DNA from 4 places in the Psychrobacillus sp. NPDC096623 genome. Region 1 is predicted to be linked to each of the others. Evidence: riboswitches for the same ligand, from Rfam matches in the RefSeq annotation. Region 1 holds a riboswitch; each other region holds the start of a gene.

Region 1 (4,221 bases):
AACTCAGCTGGGGAGTAATATTTAAGTACTGGTAAGTGTTTTTTAGAAGGTTGCAAGTATTGACCAATCGTCATTATATCGACGTTGTTAGCACGAAGGTCATCCATCACTTCTAGTATCTCTTCATGTGTTTCCCCTAAACCTAACATAAGCGACGATTTTGTTGGAATGCTAGGTTGCATTTCTTTGGCACGACGTAATAATTCTAGGGAACGATCGTATTTTGCTCTTGCACGAACTCTCGGAGTGAGTCTTCGAACCGTTTCGATGTTATGGTTCAGAATATCAGGTTTTGCATCCATAATATTGCGGATATTTTGCTCAATACCGCCCATATCAGAAGGTAAAACTTCTATGGAAGTAAAAGGATTTTTGCGTCGAATCGCACGAATCGTTTCAGCAAAAACTTCAGAACCCCCATCTTTTAAATCATCCCTCGCAACTGCTGTTACGACAACATGTTTTAAATTCATAATAACAACCGAATCTGCAACTCTTTCTGGTTCTGCCAAGTCTAATTCGTTAGGTAGTCCAGTTTTTACTGCACAAAAACGACATGCACGTGTGCAAACTGCCCCTAAAATCATAAATGTAGCTGTTCTTCGCGAACCCCAGCACTCATGTATATTTGGACATTTAGCTTCCTCACATACGGTATTTAAATTATTTTCACGCATTAACTTTTTTAAACCTTTGTATTCATCGTTCGTGTTTAACTTAATTTTTAACCAATCTGGTTTTCTTTGGTACTCTGTTTTCGTTGGTTTACACGATGTCACTTTTGCTCGACCCCATTCTAAATAAACTAACTACACTGTTGTCAATGTAACATAATATTTAGTTGGAAACAACCATACAAAAACACAGATTACCTATATAAGATTAATTAAACTGCTCGTTTACTATTAATACTCCAAACCACAAAAAATACGATAAGAATGACAATAACACTTACAAATCCAATCATAACTGAGCCTGTTAATCCTAAAACTAGATAACCGATTGCCGCAATAACTGCACTAATAATAGCATATGGAAGCTGAGTTATTACGTGGTCTATTACGTTTACCCCCGCTCCAGTTGCTGACATGATTGTTGTATCGGAAATAGGCGAGCAATGATCTCCAAAAACGGCTCCAGCTAAAACGGCAGCTAAAACAGGAAGTAATAATTCTGGCTCTACCACCATAATGATGCTTGCACCGATCGGTAATAAAATACCAAACGATCCCCATGAGGAACCTGTTGCGAACGCCATAAAAGCTGTTAAAACAAATAGTAAAAATGGAATTACACCAACCGGAATATTATTATCTGTCACAAGCTTAGCTAAATATTCACCAGTTCCGAGTGCGTTTATCAAAAATGAAAGAGACCAAGCAAATATCAAAATAAAAATAGCAGGTAACATCGAGTTTATACCAGAAATAACAGCTTTTCCGATTAATCCAGCATTAGCTTTTGGATTTCTTTTAAATTGCCGAGTATATAATAATATAGCTAAAACAGTCGACACTAATCCACCTATAAATAGAGAGAATGGAACATCTGTGTTCTCAAAAACAACAAATATATTCATCACCTTTCCAGAAGCCTGGTAACCTGTCCAAAACATCGAAAATAATGTTACAACTATTAATGAGAAAATCGGTAAGATTAAATCATTTACTTTCCCATAATTATTTTCCGGGAAATTACCTTGTAAATCACCTGGATTTGATTTATTTGGATCAAAAAGCACACCAGTTTCTTTTGCAAGTTTTTCATGCTTTTTCATCGGACCTAAGTCATTTTCTGTCCATGCAGTAAAAAATACCATCGCAAGCGCAGCAATCACATAGAAGTTCATCGGAGCCATTAACATAAATGCCTCAAGTGGCGTATAGTCTGTAATAGCATATGTAGCAAAAATAACCCCTAGCTGACTTATTAAGAACGCTCCCCAACTAGAAACTGGAGAAACTACACAAATCGGTGCCGATGTAGAGTCAATAAAATAAGCTAGTTTTGCACGAGATACTCGATGAGAATCAGTGATTGGACGGGCAATCTGTCCAACAGCAAGTGCATTAAAATAATCGTCTACAAAAATAATAATTCCTAAAAATGCTGTTAATAGCTTTGAGCCACGATTTGTTTTTATACGCTTAACTGCCCATGCTGCAAAAGCCGTGCTTCCACCTGATAAACTAACAATCGCAGTAATAACTCCAAGCATTAATATGAACAGCAATATATAAATATTATACAAATTCCATCCATTATCCCAGAATGACGTGAGAAAGGAATCCCAAAGAATGACGAATGAATCAATTGGTGAAAAGCTTTCTACTAACAAAGCTGCAGAAACAATTCCAACCCCCAATGATAATAAAACTCTTTTTGTCACTAGCACCATTACAATTGCTAAAAGTGGTGGTAAAATCGAAAATATTGTATTTTCCAAAGCAAGTCCTCCCAAATATAAAAAGCCAACCTAATATATATACATAGGTTGGCTTTTAGTTAAAATTTTAAGCATAATTTTATACTCTGTAGCTCTCCATTTATACATCTGTATAAACGACAGTGTTATTTCTGTTCAAAATAACCCCAACTAGAATTGACTTGACAATCAACATCTAATTTCGGCAAAACTTCCTTCCGTTTACAATCACAGTTGTCATTCTCCTGTAAACTACTCTTAAGTTATGCGGCCTCTACCTATTCTTATTCATTTCTACTAGTATAACAGTAAATACTATGTTTTGAAGGTTTTTTATTTTTCTGGTAATGGAAGTGGAACTTCTATGGATGGAGCTGCATCCCCGTCGCCACCTGTGTATATATAAGGAACCTGACCTTGCACAATCCCCATTGCAACAGGAATACTCTGTTCAACTGTACTCATTTTACTAGCTAAAGGTACGATTATTTGTACATTTACTTTGATATGGATATTGATTTCAACATAAGCATTATTAATTCCAAATTTAGTTATCGAAGACGTGACATTCGATTGTACATTACCGATGACGTGAAAGCGTATAGGTATTTTCGGGCCTAAGTTACCAATGATGGGAATATTCATCGCTTGCCCCATAGGAACGAAAAATACGATTCCACCTTGGTCTTCCATCGTTTGTTTGTCATATTCAATATCATCCAAATATGGAAGGCTAGACAAATTCCCCTGCTCTGCTTGCTCCAAATGAGATTGAACTAAGCTATTTGTATCAGCAAGTATTCGATTAATGATTTCTGTATTGAATCGAGTTGTTACCATGTTTGTACTATCAGACGGTACTTCTTCAATTATTTCATTGACATCCAGTGCATTTGCAATCCTTGAGTTAATCGCTTTGCTAATTACCATGGATGCTATTTTATTTGTTTGGACTTCTGCATATCTTAGGTACGTAGGAGTCAGTTGCTCATTAATATAATAAATGATGCCTGCAATTGATAACATAAAACATGTTAAAAAAATAGCTAACTTGCGTTGACTAGTGAAAATAGCAAATCGTTTTTTCCTTTTTTGATAGAACAAAAACAATCCTCCTACTTACTACTTATGTAAGGAGGAGGATTTTCATGACTCATATTCAAATTTTTCACGTTGTCCATACCATTTCACAATATCTCGAATCATCTCTGGCATAAAATATTGTTTTTGAGCAAATTTTAATGAAGGAAAAAAGTAACCAAATGTAAACATATCTAACGTTGCTAATGTATAAACTTTTTCCAATTCAAGAGGTGTTGCTTTGATTAGCACCGTCCCATCTTCTAGCTCTTGAAGCTGTTCGTATAATATTGCTCCAAGATAATTACCTCTAAATCCTAGTCCTTTTACTTCAAGCTTTGGCCATTTTTCATTTTTTCCTGTACGAATAACCTCAAGTAACTCTGCACCAGTTAATGTAATGACACACGGATTAATTGGATGAGGTAAACACTGATGTAAGTCCCTCGCAGTAATTGGTCCCTGCTGAAGGTCTTTTAAAAAGATACCAGCCGGGAACATTGCGCAGTCAGCATTAGTGAAAGAAAGCAGTGCTTTTCCGAAGAAATGAGATAAATCGGATTCCATGAACCATTCCTTCTTTAGTGCGGAAGGATTGTAAAAAACAATTCTAGACATTTCAGCTATACCTTCATTTTCCCAAATTAACTGTTGTTCATCGGCATCGGCTGGATTCGGTAGGGATTCTGCACGAAATAATTCTGCTTTTTTCGATT
Region 2 (4,221 bases), on a different contig from region 1:
AGGAGTTCTCTCTTTTTTTCACTTCACTCATTAAGTAATCGACGAAAAGTTCGTCTCTAACTAAAGCTGCCTCGTAGTTCCGCTTTAAGAAACGCTCCCCTTCTTCAAAGCTAGTAAAGGTTTTTTCGATTGCTACTTTATCTTTTTCCAGAATCCAATCGACCCCATTTTTAGAATATAAGATGAACGTTTCATTATTTCTATTTTTATAAAACGAACCAAAGGATGATTGTTTCAAATTATATTGATTTCTTTTTGCATCTTCCAAAATCGGTGACAGGTGGAATGTGTCCAAAACAAATAACTTATAGGCTTCCTCTGTTAAATTACAGCCAGATGCTTTTTGATGCCCCCCACCGCCAAACTGTCCAGCAATTTTAGATACATCGATATGGTCATAAATTGTACGAAGAGAGATTCTTTTCCCTCCCATAATTACAATTGCTATATAGTCGAGATGCGGATTTTCTTTACCTAGTTCATTGCCAAGCTCTGAATGATACGTTTCTGCATATACAACACCAGCTAAATGTTCTCCTACTTTCGCCTGGACAATCTCTTTTTTCTTTCTGCGAATATAGCGGTCAATCTTGTCTTCTTCCATAAGTAATATTTTCTTTTCAAATTCATCAAAATTGAAGGTCTCACTAGTACGGAGACGCTCTAACATCTTTTCTTCAAATTCTTCTATAGCTATTAAATAGAAAAGGGAATTTAGTGAATGGGCACGCTTGTTTCCGTTCTTCTCCCATTCCCATGTATCATACTGTCTAACTAACTCTACAAACTCCGAAAGCGCAGCAGTTGGTTTCAACAGTTCATTATTAACAAGATATTCATATAATAATGAAGTAGCGGAGGTTAATTTTCCTTCAGAGTTTTCTACTGAAATATAACCCCAGTCATAATCATTAAAATGGAGAGCAGATTTGTGATGGTCAATTAATTGGAGCTTTCCTTTTGCATTGTAAAAATCATTTAACTTTTTTTCATTCTCTTCGTTTGGAGTCAAATCCGTTATAAATAAAAACGTATCCGGCTCATCATTTTCTAAAAAATATTCAATCTCTCGATTAAGTGAAGAAATCGAATTATAGCGCACCTTCACTTGCTCACCAAAAGCAAGCTTTGCTAAGATGCCACATCCGACGCCATCTAAATCATTATGAGACAATAATTTATACATCCTTTTCACCTCTAGTATAGTATGGTTATTTCGTGAGAAACTTATTATTAGAACTTACCTCTAATAGCTTTATATTTATTTTACATGTAATCTGTTGCAATAGTAGGAAAAACCATGTATTATTTTAGTAATTAAATATTCTCTTATTTCAAATACATTTGAAGTAAGGATAGAGGCGCAAAAACCATCAGTACACTTTTGGAGGAGAATGAGATCCTGTGACATTTGTGGAAAGGGGAATTTGCCGAAGTTGAAAGAATCTCATTTTTCTTGAAGCTGGTTCTGTTGTTGAACAAACACTGGATTGTCATATAGGAGACTATATGGAGGGCTATCTTACGCACAGAAATATTACTTTATTTCTATTGCAGCAACGAGCCCTCGTTGTTGCTTTTTTGCGTCTACTGAAAAATGCCCTTCTCCCTGAATTTTTAATAATAAATTATAGGATGTGGAGAAGTTATGAATTTTGGACAAATATTAACGGCAATGGTGACTCCTTTTGATCATAACGAAGAGATTGACTTTCCAGCTACACGAAACTTAATAAATTACTTAATCGATAATGGAACAGAAGGATTAGTTGTATCTGGTACAACTGGAGAGTCTCCGACATTAACGGAGGAAGAAAAAGTTCAATTGTTTAAATTTACTGTGGAGGTTGTGAATGGAAGAGTTCCTGTAATTGCTGGAACTGGCTCGTATAATACAAAAGCGTCCATCGAGCTAACAAAACGTGCAACTGATGCAGGTGTCGATGGTATTATGCTAGTTGTTCCTTATTACAACAAGCCATCACAAGAAGGCATGTACCAGCATTTCAAAGCAATTGCAGCAGCTACATCCCTGCCGATTATGCTATACAATATTCCAGGTCGTAGTGTAGTCAATATGACGGTTGATACAGTAATCCGCCTGTCTCAAATACCTAATATCGTATCGATAAAGGAAGCTAGCGGCAACTTAGATACAATGGCTGAAATCATCAGCAATACACGCGAAGACTTTTCCCTCTATAGCGGCGACGATGGGTTAACAATTCCAGTACTATCGATTGGAGGTGCAGGTGTCATTTCCGTAGCATCTCATGTTATCGGAAACGAAATGCAAGCGATGATTGCAAAATTCAACAGTGGCAATATAAAAGAGGCTGCTAGTGATCACCGCACGTTATTACCGATTATGAAGGCATTATTTGCTGCACCAAACCCGACACCTGTAAAAACTGCTTTAAATTTAAAAGGAATTCCTGTAGGTGGTGTACGCCTACCAATGATTCCATTAAACGCCGAGGAGCTTAGCACATTGCAAAATGTATTATCTTCACATTTAGAAACAGTCTCATTATAAGAAAAAAGAGCGAATTCGATCTACACCAGAATTCGCTCTTTTTTTACTTGGCTCTCTTTAAAGAAAAGGTTTATGTCGCAAGTGATATTCATTTAATACACGAAAATCCTACTTTTAACTACAGACTTCCTAATGATATGAGAAACTTCATAAAACTGCGACCTATAACTTAATTTTATGAACCAACGGCAGCGTTGTTCCAGGAAGGGATTGACGTCCTAATTGTTGAATTTATTATATGGGGACAAGTTAGTCTAAGATAAGATTGGGATTTTTTATTTCACATTTTACTCATACAGTGATGTAAATGGTTTGTTTATCAGTTGAAAGAACAAATGCGCAAGCGACTATGTTAGCTCTGAAAAGCCATGAAAGAATTACAATAAAGGCGATCTTTTCCTTTATTCACTAGTCGGACATAAGCAGTTAGATTAAATCTATAATTGAATTGAAAAACTAAAAATCAAAAACAGACAGGGGTTAGTAAAAATGATAAAAGGTTTTGGAGGAATATTTTGGAGAACTAAGAATATGGAAGTTATAAAAAAATGGTACAGTGAAGTACTAAAGATTGAAGAAATAGAAAGCTGGAATGGGACAGTTATTAAACCTCAATTAGGAAATGAGACTATCTTTTCTTTTTTTACAGAGAATGACAGTTACTTTCCAACTGAACAACAAGTGATGTTAAATTTTCAAGTACATGATTTGAACGAGACTATCAAACATCTTGAAGACATTGGTGTACCACTTGAAAAGGAAAAAGAGATTAGCGAATATGGAAAGTTTATTTGGATTAAAGATCCTGAAGGTCGACTGATGGAGCTTTGGGAGAAATAGAGGATTTTAAGGATTGGAAAAACTAAAAAAGACAAAAAAATGAGCTCGGATATTCTTCTCCAAGCTCATTTTTCATAATAGTAGTTCATTAAACTTTAACCTCTATATTTCACCGCTAGACCTTTTAAGAATTTGCGGGCGAAATTATCCCCGCATTCTTTATAATTACGGTGACCAGGCTTTCGTAAAATGGCGCCTAGTTCCCCTTTTGAAACAGCGATACCACCATCATCTAAAATATCTAGCATATCCTCTGTTGTTAATTGCAGTGCTACCTTGAGCTTCTTCAATAGCATATTATTCACATGGTCCTTCTGCTGCTCAGTTAGCTCAGGACTAGCTGGCTGCTCTGGTTTAGGATCCTGTTTTCCTCTTTTATAAGTGATGTGACCATTCAAAAATGACTCCAGCATTTTATTATTACACTTCATATGGTTGTCATCATCCACTACTTCTTCATCGCCATCATCTTCTTTTGATTTCGTAAGAATTTTGAGTACCTCTTCCTTTGTGACTTCCACGCCACCAAGTTTAAAAATCTCTACCATGTCCTTATTTTTAATATCTAAGGCATATCTCAATCTGATTAATATATCATTATTCTCCATTTAAAAGCCTCCTATAATTATTATTAGAATAGCACTTCTTCTATAATTTGAGCTAGTATTAAAAAACTGGAGAAGAAAATTTCACATTTCCCCTCCAGTATCTATATTTATTAATTATGAATTGAAATCATAAATTTGACCTTTTATCAAATATGCAGTACTTTCAGCAATATTTGTTATATGGTCTGCTGTTCTCTCCAGAAAACGATTGATGAATAATAATTGTACGAGCTGGTT
Region 3 (4,221 bases), on a different contig from region 1:
CAACTGTAAGAATTGCCGCTAGAATAGCTGCAAAGAAAGCAGCGGTACTTTGTAAAAATGATCCCATATAACCTAGTGCTGCAAATGTGCCTAGGATACTAGATACAATTAGAGATACAACTCCAACGGGATTCCATTTGTATAAATACTCTTGGCGATCCTCATAATAACCCTTACCAATTTTCAATGCTTTTTTAACTACCAATGCATCGGTAACTAATACTGCTGCCCATGCAAGTAAAAATACACCTTGAAACGTCATAGCGGTATCTAAGTGATCAACAATTCCTCCAAGCATGAGAATTATTGCACTAATTCCACTTACGACAACCCAAAAACGGCGACCAGGAGTAAATTTAAATATGTTTTCAAAGAAGTTAGATAAAGATAAGGAACTACTATATATATTGGTAATATTTATACGTAATTGGGTTAACATAGTGAATAATGCTCCGCCAATGCCGAGAAGCATGACTATATAAACTCCAGGATTTGGTTCTCCTAAGCGAACACCAAACCAAATGCCTAGACCGCCCATAACCCCGAAACAGATGATTTGAGGAACAAAACCGATTGCAACAGATCCAATTTTAATATCTTTCGGTTTTAGAAAACGTGCATAATCTGATGCTATAAGCGCTGTTAGGCCCATTATTCCATGTTGAACTCCTATACAGAGAAGCAAAGCTTGTCCTCCAACTTGAACTCCTTCAGGTAGATAAGTCCAAAATGGTCCATCAAATACAGAAGGCTCATAAAACGATAGAACAATCGCTGTTATTAAGAAAACAACAAATATAGGTAATGACCACTTTTGTATTCTATCTAGCTGTTTGATTCCAAACCAATTTAAAGGTATAACGATAAACCCGAAGAAAATAATTAATGCCCATTCGTGAAGGTTAGGGAAGAAGGTGTGAACCGCGGAAACTAAAATGAGACCTTCAAATGCACAATACATAATAAAGTTTGTCGCGTAAAGGAAGGACGTTAAGGAAGCACCAATATAACCAAAGCCTCCTCCTCTGGATAATAGATTGACATTCATACCAGATTTTGCAGATAAGTAGGCAATAAAGGTTCCTAGTATACCGGCAACTATTATTGCGTAAACGGAGGAGATAATAGCATTTAGTGCACCAAATTGTAGGGCCATTACACTACCCATTTGAAAGTAAAAAATGGCCGTGGCTATTCCTAATGTAATATTGGTTATACTTAACCAACCCATATTTCTTTGGCTACGGGGCACCTTCTCTAATGAATAATCTTTGTCTATCTCTTCAGTTACTTTGTGATCTGTAATTTGGACAGATCCCATAATATCATCTCCTAATAAAAAATAATTATTAATGCGAAAAGACGCAATAATAATTAAATTTCCTTGTTTTTTATATTGCCACTAATCATTATAACATATACCTAGCTAAATATTAATTCGGAAGCAGTTGACAGGAATATATGTGTATTGTAAACTATGAATCATAATTGAATACGACCTCACTTAGTATAGTGAGGTAGAGGCGCGATATTTAATAGTCCTTTGTGGAGTTTGAGAAGCTATGATGCTAGGGAGAAGGAAATGTCGCCGAAGTTTGTAATATTGCTCGGTATTGCTTGCTGGGTCTGCAATGAATAATTGCAGGACTGTCCACTATAAACATCCCGGTTTATAATGGTGTGCTATCTCATTTGGGAAAAGTAGAGGATTTAGGGCAACTATACATATTGCGACCTGAGTTCATCTCAGGTCTTTTTTTGTACAAGTTGTCTTTTTTTTGTTGGAGGAACATACAATAATAAAAAAGGGAGAAATTCGAATGAAAAAGAGATTAATATTTTTAACGATATTCGCAAGCTTAGTATTGTTTTTAGCAGCATGTGGAGCGAGTGATGCAAAAACCTCAGGATCTTCGTCTGATTCTAAGGAAGCTGTTGATACATTTACAGTAGGTTTAGAAGCTGGTTATGCCCCTTTTAACTGGACTCAACTCGATGACTCTAATGGCGGAGTAAAGATTGACGGAAATGCAGAGTATGCTGGTGGATATGATGTAGAAATTGCTAAACGCCTTGCAGAAGGATTAGGGAAGGAACTAGTAATTGTCAAAACGGAATGGGATGGACTTGTTCCTTCGTTGCAATCTGGTAAAATTGATGCAATTATAGCAGGTATGTCACCTACAGAAGAACGTAAACAAACAATCGATTTTTCGGAAAACTACTATACATCGAACTTTGTAATGGTTGTGAAAAAAGGTGGTCCTTTTGAAGGAGCTACTTCTATTCAAGATTTCAGTGGTGCGAAAATCACAGGCCAGCTTAATACTTCGCATTATGGTGTAATTGATCAAATTAAAGATGTACAAAAGCAACCGGCATCTGATAATTTCTCCGCGATGCGTGTAGCTTTAGAATCTGGAGTAATTGATGGCTACGTATCAGAGCGTCCAGAAGGAATTAGTGCTTCTTCTGCAAACAAAAACTTCGCAATGGTAGAGTTTAAAGATGGATTTAAAGCAGCAGAAGAGGATACAGCAGTAGCTGTAGGATTGAAAAAAGGTAGTAATTTAACTGAGGAAATTAACAAAATTTTAGCGGAAATTTCGGAGGAAGAGCGTCAAGAGATTATGGATGCTGCTATTAATAACCAACCTGCAGCGGAATAAGGATGAAGTGATACCGGCTGCATCTTTTTGCAGTCGGTTTTTATATTAATTTTTACTAATTATCTGTCTAGCTCCAGCGCCTAGCCCGCCTGAGTCGCTTCAGAATTTCAGCAAAGGCAAAGGACGCCTTTACGTGAAATTCTTCCAGCGCTTGTCGGAGGACCACAGACTGACTTCCAAAGCATAGGCGCTTGCGCTTTTCTAAACTGTCTAGCTTAAGACGCCAGCAGTCAATCGCTTCAGACTTGTTGAAAAGGTAAAAAGTGCCTTTTACTTCAAGTTTTCCAGCGCTCTTCGCTGCTGAGCTGCGTCTGCCGATTTTCTAAGAAAGGAGGGAAATGTATGAGTATGGAGTATATTATTTCGATGATTACAAATAACTGGCCGATGTTCCTTCGTGGAGCGGGGATGACCCTGTTAATCTCTATTATAGGTACAATTTTGGGAGCAGTTATTGGGTTGCTTGCAGGGGTTATTCGTACAATTCCCACGCCAGAAAGAAAACTAAAAAGGGTTTTGTTAAAAATAGTAAATTTGATACTCTCTGTATATATTGAGTTTTTCAGAGGGACTCCAATGATTGTACAGGCTATGGTGATCTTTTATGGCTCTGCATTAGCATTTGGTGTAGATATGGACCGTACATTGGCGGCCATATTCATCGTTTCGATCAACACCGGTGCCTATATGGCAGAAATCGTCCGAGGTGGAGTTATTTCTATTGATAAGGGACAATTTGAGTCTGCGCAAGCAATAGGTATGAATCATGTTCAAACAATGTGGAACGTTGTTTTGCCACAGGTAATTCGCAATATTTTACCAGCAACAGGCAATCAATTTATTATTAATATTAAAGATACTTCCGTATTAAATGTTATTGGTGTTACGGAGCTGTATTTTCAAACCAAAACAGTTGCAGGCATCAGCTTCAAATATTTTGAACCCTTCTTTATAGCGTGTATTTTGTACTTCATCATGACATTTACGGTGACATTAATATTACGATATATAGAAAGAAAATTAGATGGTCCGGAAAACTACAGTATGATTGGACAGCCACCGCCACAGCTTATGCTGCCTAAAAATGCTAAAATCGATTAAACGAAGGAGGAGAAATCTATGGATAATGTCATCGAAGTTCAACATTTAAGTAAATCCTTCGGAAATCATGAGGTTCTAAAAGATATAGATTTTTCAGTGAACAAAGGAGAAGTTGTTTGTATCATCGGTTCCTCTGGTTCAGGAAAGTCGACTTTACTTCGGTGTATAAATTTGTTAGAAAAACCTAGTGGTGGACAAATCATTTATCACGGAGAGAATATTTTAGATGAAAAATATGATATTCATGCCTATCGTACAAAGTTAGGAATGGTTTTCCAACAGTTTAACTTATTTAATAACCATAATGTTTTGAATAACTGTATCGTCGGTCAAGTAAAAGTATTAAAACGCTCGAAAGAGGATGCTGAAAAGATTGCGTTAAAATATTTAAAAGTAGTAGGGATGGATCATTATGTGAATGCTCAACCAAAGCAATTATCAGGTGGTCAAA
Region 4 (4,221 bases), on a different contig from region 1:
GAAAACATGAAAAAGATATTTTATATTGGGCTGGAAAAGATTTAGCTCGTAAATTCCCCCTCTATTCGATGGAAGAAGCCGTTACGTTTTTCAATGAAGCCGGATGGGGTACATTACATTTAGAAAAAACGACAAAAGATTCGGCTTTTTATACATTAAGTACATATAATCTACCTCAGAGTGGACAAAGTAGAAGTCATCGATTAGAAGCAGGTTTTTTAGCTGAACAGCAGCAGAAGCTTAGTGGCTTTTTGACTGAATGTTATGATGAAGAAGTTAAAAAGAATGGCATCGTATCCTTACAAATAAAATGGGATTCTAAAACAAAAGGGTAATAGGATAGTCAATCGCTGACTTTTCCTATTACCTTTTTTTCAAAAGATATTATTTAAGATAATCCCTAGATACCGGCTCTTGATAATTAAACAAAAGAATATCGCTTTGATTTCCGCTCCAGGCGGACGCCTTCCGCTACATTCAATAAAATGTGTAGTACTTCACTTTAATCTAGAACAAAGTGTATCGCTTACATGACGAGTTGAATTATCAAAAAACGGACTCGAGCCATGGTTCCGGAAAGAGTCCACCCTAACGGAAAACAACTGTAGTGGTAATCAAATAAAAAGCCCTGAAAACTTTATTCTTCATAAAATTTTCAAAGGTTGGTTATAGTTTAAACTGATTGATGGGTTAACGAAAGATTGAATTCGTCATGCAGGGCATTGGCCGCTTCAATCATATGCTGCTGTGGCACTACAACGGACACTTTTATCTCTGATGTACTCACCATTTTCACCGGAATATTTTCAATTCTTAAACGGTCAAACATTTGAGCAGCTACCCCTGGGTTCGATACCATTCCAGAACCTACTATAGAAACCTTAGCTAGACCTACTTCAAAATCAGCGAAGGTAAAGCCAAGTTCTTGTTTATGTGTTTCTAAAACTTTGATCGCTTCAGCCAAAGACTCCTTCTTAATCGAAAATGAAACTGCCGGTTTTACTCCATCTACTATCGACTGAACAATAATATCCACATTTATATGATTTGCAGCTAGTGTTGTGAAAATAGAGGCTAATGAACCATTAAATGGCACCTCATATTCTATAGTTAATCGAACGATATCGGATTCAAATGCAATCCCACGAACTACTAAATTATTTTCCACATCTACTTCCTCCTTCAAAATCGTTCCTTCTCCATCTTTATAGCTTGGACGTACACGCAATGGAACTTTATAGTTTTTAGCAAATTCAACTGCCCGTGGATGTAATACACCTGCGCCTAAATTAGCAAGTTCGAGCATTTCGTCATATTCCAGCTGTTCAAGTTTACGAGCATTCTCAATATAGCGCGGATCTGATGTGTATATACCATCAACATCGGTGTAAATATCGCAAGTTTCCGCTTGGATGGAAGCAGCAATTGCAACAGCTGTTGTATCAGATCCACCTCTGCCAAGTGTGGTAATTTCACCATTTTCGGATATCCCCTGGAAGCCTGCTACAATTACTACTTTGTTCGAAGCGAGTAAATCATCAATTTTAGATGGATTCAACTTCAATATTTTCGCATTTCTATGCACATCATCAGTCACTAGACCTGCTTGAGCACCTGTTAGAGAAATGGCATCTATCCCTAATGCATTTAACTTAATAGCAAGTAAAGCCATCGTAATTTGCTCTCCATTGGACAAAAGCATGTCCATTTCTCGTTTTGATGGAGATTCCGCTAATCCGTATGCTAGGTTCGACAATTCGTCAGTTGTTTTACCCATTGCCGATACAACAACGACTACATCATTCCCTTTTTCCTTTTCATCTTTAATTCGAGTAGCAACATTTGCAATTTTTTCTGTTGATTCAACAGAAGTACCGCCAAACTTCATTACAATTTTAGTCATGAACATCCGCTCCCTAATTTCTCTGTAAGGATTAAAAAATGCTTTCCACATATTGTGAAAAGCATTCGTCTCATACACGGTCTAAAAAATCTGCCCATGAGAGATAGCCCTCCAGAATATAAATTCTGACAATCCTACATCTCTTAAATGCAGAACCAACAATAGAATAGGAAAAGCTATTCTATGTTTCGGCGAAAAACCCTTTCCACAGCCATTCTCGGAACTTTCCTTCCTCCTGCTGAGTACTGATGTTTTATCGCACCTCTATCTTCACTGTAAATATAGTGAATATAAAATTACGCCTCGGAGTAATTGCGTGCAGATTTTGAATTGCGCTTACGCAATTAACTCCCTTCAAAATCTGTGACATCCGCCGGAGGCTTAACTTGAATCAACAATTCCTATGTGTCCATTTGCAACATTCTTTTATTGATTCAAGTTAAATTGAATTAACTTTAACATACGATTATTCAGAAGACAATAATTTTTTCTGAAAATGATTAATCACAATCTCTGCCTGCTTACTCGGAAGACCAGCTTCTATGAGCTCTTCTTTACTGGCTGCTTGAATTTTCTTTAACGACCCAAAATGCTTTAAAAGTATTTTTTTCCGTTGAGGGCCGATACCTTCTATACCATCTAGCGAAGATGCAATCGTATGTTTTCCACGCTGCTGTCTGTGGAAAGTAATAGCAAAACGATGAACTTCATCCTGTATTCTTTGCAGCAGATAAAAACCTTCACTCGTCCGCTTCATAGGTATTAACTCCAAAGGATCGCCGTATATAAGCTGAGAGGTTTGATGCTTACCATCTTTTGCCAGACCTGCAATTGGAATATCTAACCCTAGTTCATCCTCTATAATTTCGCGTGCAGCTTCAATTTGTCCTTTCCCACCATCAATAATGACCAAATCAGGCAGGGGCAAATTCTCCTTCAGTACACGAGTGTATCTTCTACGTACAACTTCTCGCATTGCTCCGTAATCATCATGTTTCGCTGCTGTTTTTGTTTTATATTTTCGATAATCCTTTTTACTGGCTTTGCCGTCAATAAAAACTACCATCGCAGAAACCGCATCAGTGCCATGGATATGCGAGTTATCAAAAGCTTCAATACGCATAGGAGGAGCAATTCCCATTGAATCTCCCAGCTGCTCTACTGCACCAATTGTCCGTTCCTCTTGTCTTTCAATCAAATGGAACTTCTCAGAAAGCGCTATTTTAGCATTTTTTTCAGCTAATTCGACTAGATTTTTCTTCGTTCCTCTTTGCGGAACGAAAACCTTCATTTCTAGAAGTTTTGAAGCCAAATCGATGTCCGTAGTCAAAGGAACATAAATTTCTTTTGGCTTAATATGCTCTGACTTCGCATAAAATTGGCCTAAAAATGTTAGAAACTCCTCTTCAGGATCACGGAATAGAGGAAACAATGAAACGTCTCTTTCAATAAGCTTCCCTTGTCTTATAAAAAATACTTGAACACACATCCAACCTTTGTCTACATGCCAACCAAAAATATCTCTGCTTGTAAAATCATTCATCGTCATTTTTTGCTTTTCCATAACCTGTTCTATATGTGAAATTTGATCTCGATACTCTTTTGCCCGTTCAAATTCAAGTGCTTCTGCAGCTGCATTCATTTTTGCTACCAATTCTTTTTTCACTTGTGTGTGACCGCCATTCAAGAAGCTAATTATTTCTTGAATGATTGAATCATAAACATTCTCTTCAATTTTTTTCACACACGGAGCTAGACATTGACCCATATGATAGTAGAGGCAAACTCGATTTGGCATTTTATGACATTTACGAAGTGGATATAAACGATCTAGAAGTTTTTTCGTTTCATGAGCTGCATGTGAATTCGGATAAGGACCAAAATATTTCCCTTTATCTTTTTTAACCTGTCTCGTAATGATCAATCGTGGATCTTTTTCAGCAGTAATTTTAATATATGGATACGTTTTATCATCTTTTAACATAATGTTATATTTGGGATCATGCTTTTTAATAAGATGAAGCTCTAATATTAAAGCTTCCAGCTCAGATGATGTGACGATATATTCAAAGTCAACAATTTCTTGCACTAATCGAAGTGTTTTTCCATCGTGTGCACCTTTAAAATAAGAGCGTACACGATTTTTCAATATCTTCGCTTTGCCGACGTAGATAATAGTTCCTTGCCGGTCTTTCATTAAGTAACATCCTGGCTCATCTGGTAAGATGGCACATTTTTGTTCGATCAATTCATTCATATTATCACCTGTTTAAAAAAACCGGGCACTATGGAGCACCCGGTTTTATATTATGCGTTTT

What was found. Region 1 has a riboswitch for lysine ahead of ACIQX2_RS13860 (Na+/H+ antiporter NhaC family protein). Riboswitches for the same ligand answer to the same signal wherever they lie in the genome.
Region 2: it holds a riboswitch for lysine, as region 1 does, so the genes downstream of both, dapA (4-hydroxy-tetrahydrodipicolinate synthase) here and ACIQX2_RS13860 (Na+/H+ antiporter NhaC family protein) in region 1, are expected to answer to the same signal.
Region 3: it holds a riboswitch for lysine, as region 1 does, so the genes downstream of both, ACIQX2_RS17065 (transporter substrate-binding domain-containing protein) here and ACIQX2_RS13860 (Na+/H+ antiporter NhaC family protein) in region 1, are expected to answer to the same signal.
Region 4: it holds a riboswitch for lysine, as region 1 does, so the genes downstream of both, ACIQX2_RS11065 (aspartate kinase) here and ACIQX2_RS13860 (Na+/H+ antiporter NhaC family protein) in region 1, are expected to answer to the same signal.

What each region holds. Positions count from the first base shown of each region.
Region 1 covers NZ_JBIWER010000005.1:39,065-43,285, forward strand. The annotation lists gene lipA (lipoyl synthase) at 1-779, opposite strand, end outside; gene ACIQX2_RS13860 (Na+/H+ antiporter NhaC family protein) at 887-2,446, opposite strand; lysine riboswitch at 2,528-2,710, opposite strand; gene yunB (sporulation protein YunB) at 2,759-3,529, opposite strand; gene ACIQX2_RS13870 (bifunctional metallophosphatase/5'-nucleotidase) at 3,572-4,221, opposite strand, start outside.
Region 2 covers NZ_JBIWER010000008.1:109,825-114,045, forward strand. The annotation lists gene ACIQX2_RS17975 (DHH family phosphoesterase) at 1-1,186, opposite strand, end outside; lysine riboswitch at 1,349-1,528, shown strand; gene dapA (4-hydroxy-tetrahydrodipicolinate synthase) at 1,649-2,536, shown strand; gene ACIQX2_RS17985 (VOC family protein) at 3,026-3,376, shown strand; gene ACIQX2_RS17990 (YehS family protein) at 3,472-3,984, opposite strand; gene phoU (phosphate signaling complex protein PhoU) at 4,099-4,221, opposite strand, start outside.
Region 3 covers NZ_JBIWER010000007.1:138,647-142,867, reverse strand. The annotation lists gene ACIQX2_RS17070 (purine-cytosine permease family protein) at 1-1,321, opposite strand, end outside; lysine riboswitch at 1,511-1,694, shown strand; gene ACIQX2_RS17065 (transporter substrate-binding domain-containing protein) at 1,821-2,669, shown strand; gene ACIQX2_RS17060 (amino acid ABC transporter permease) at 3,012-3,770, shown strand; gene ACIQX2_RS17055 (amino acid ABC transporter ATP-binding protein) at 3,789-4,221, shown strand, end outside.
Region 4 covers NZ_JBIWER010000003.1:314,243-318,463, forward strand. The annotation lists gene ACIQX2_RS11060 (YslB family protein) at 1-335, shown strand, start outside; gene ACIQX2_RS11065 (aspartate kinase) at 674-1,903, opposite strand; lysine riboswitch at 2,000-2,178, opposite strand; gene uvrC (excinuclease ABC subunit UvrC) at 2,370-4,160, opposite strand; partial or broken gene trxA (thioredoxin) at 4,211-4,221, opposite strand, start outside.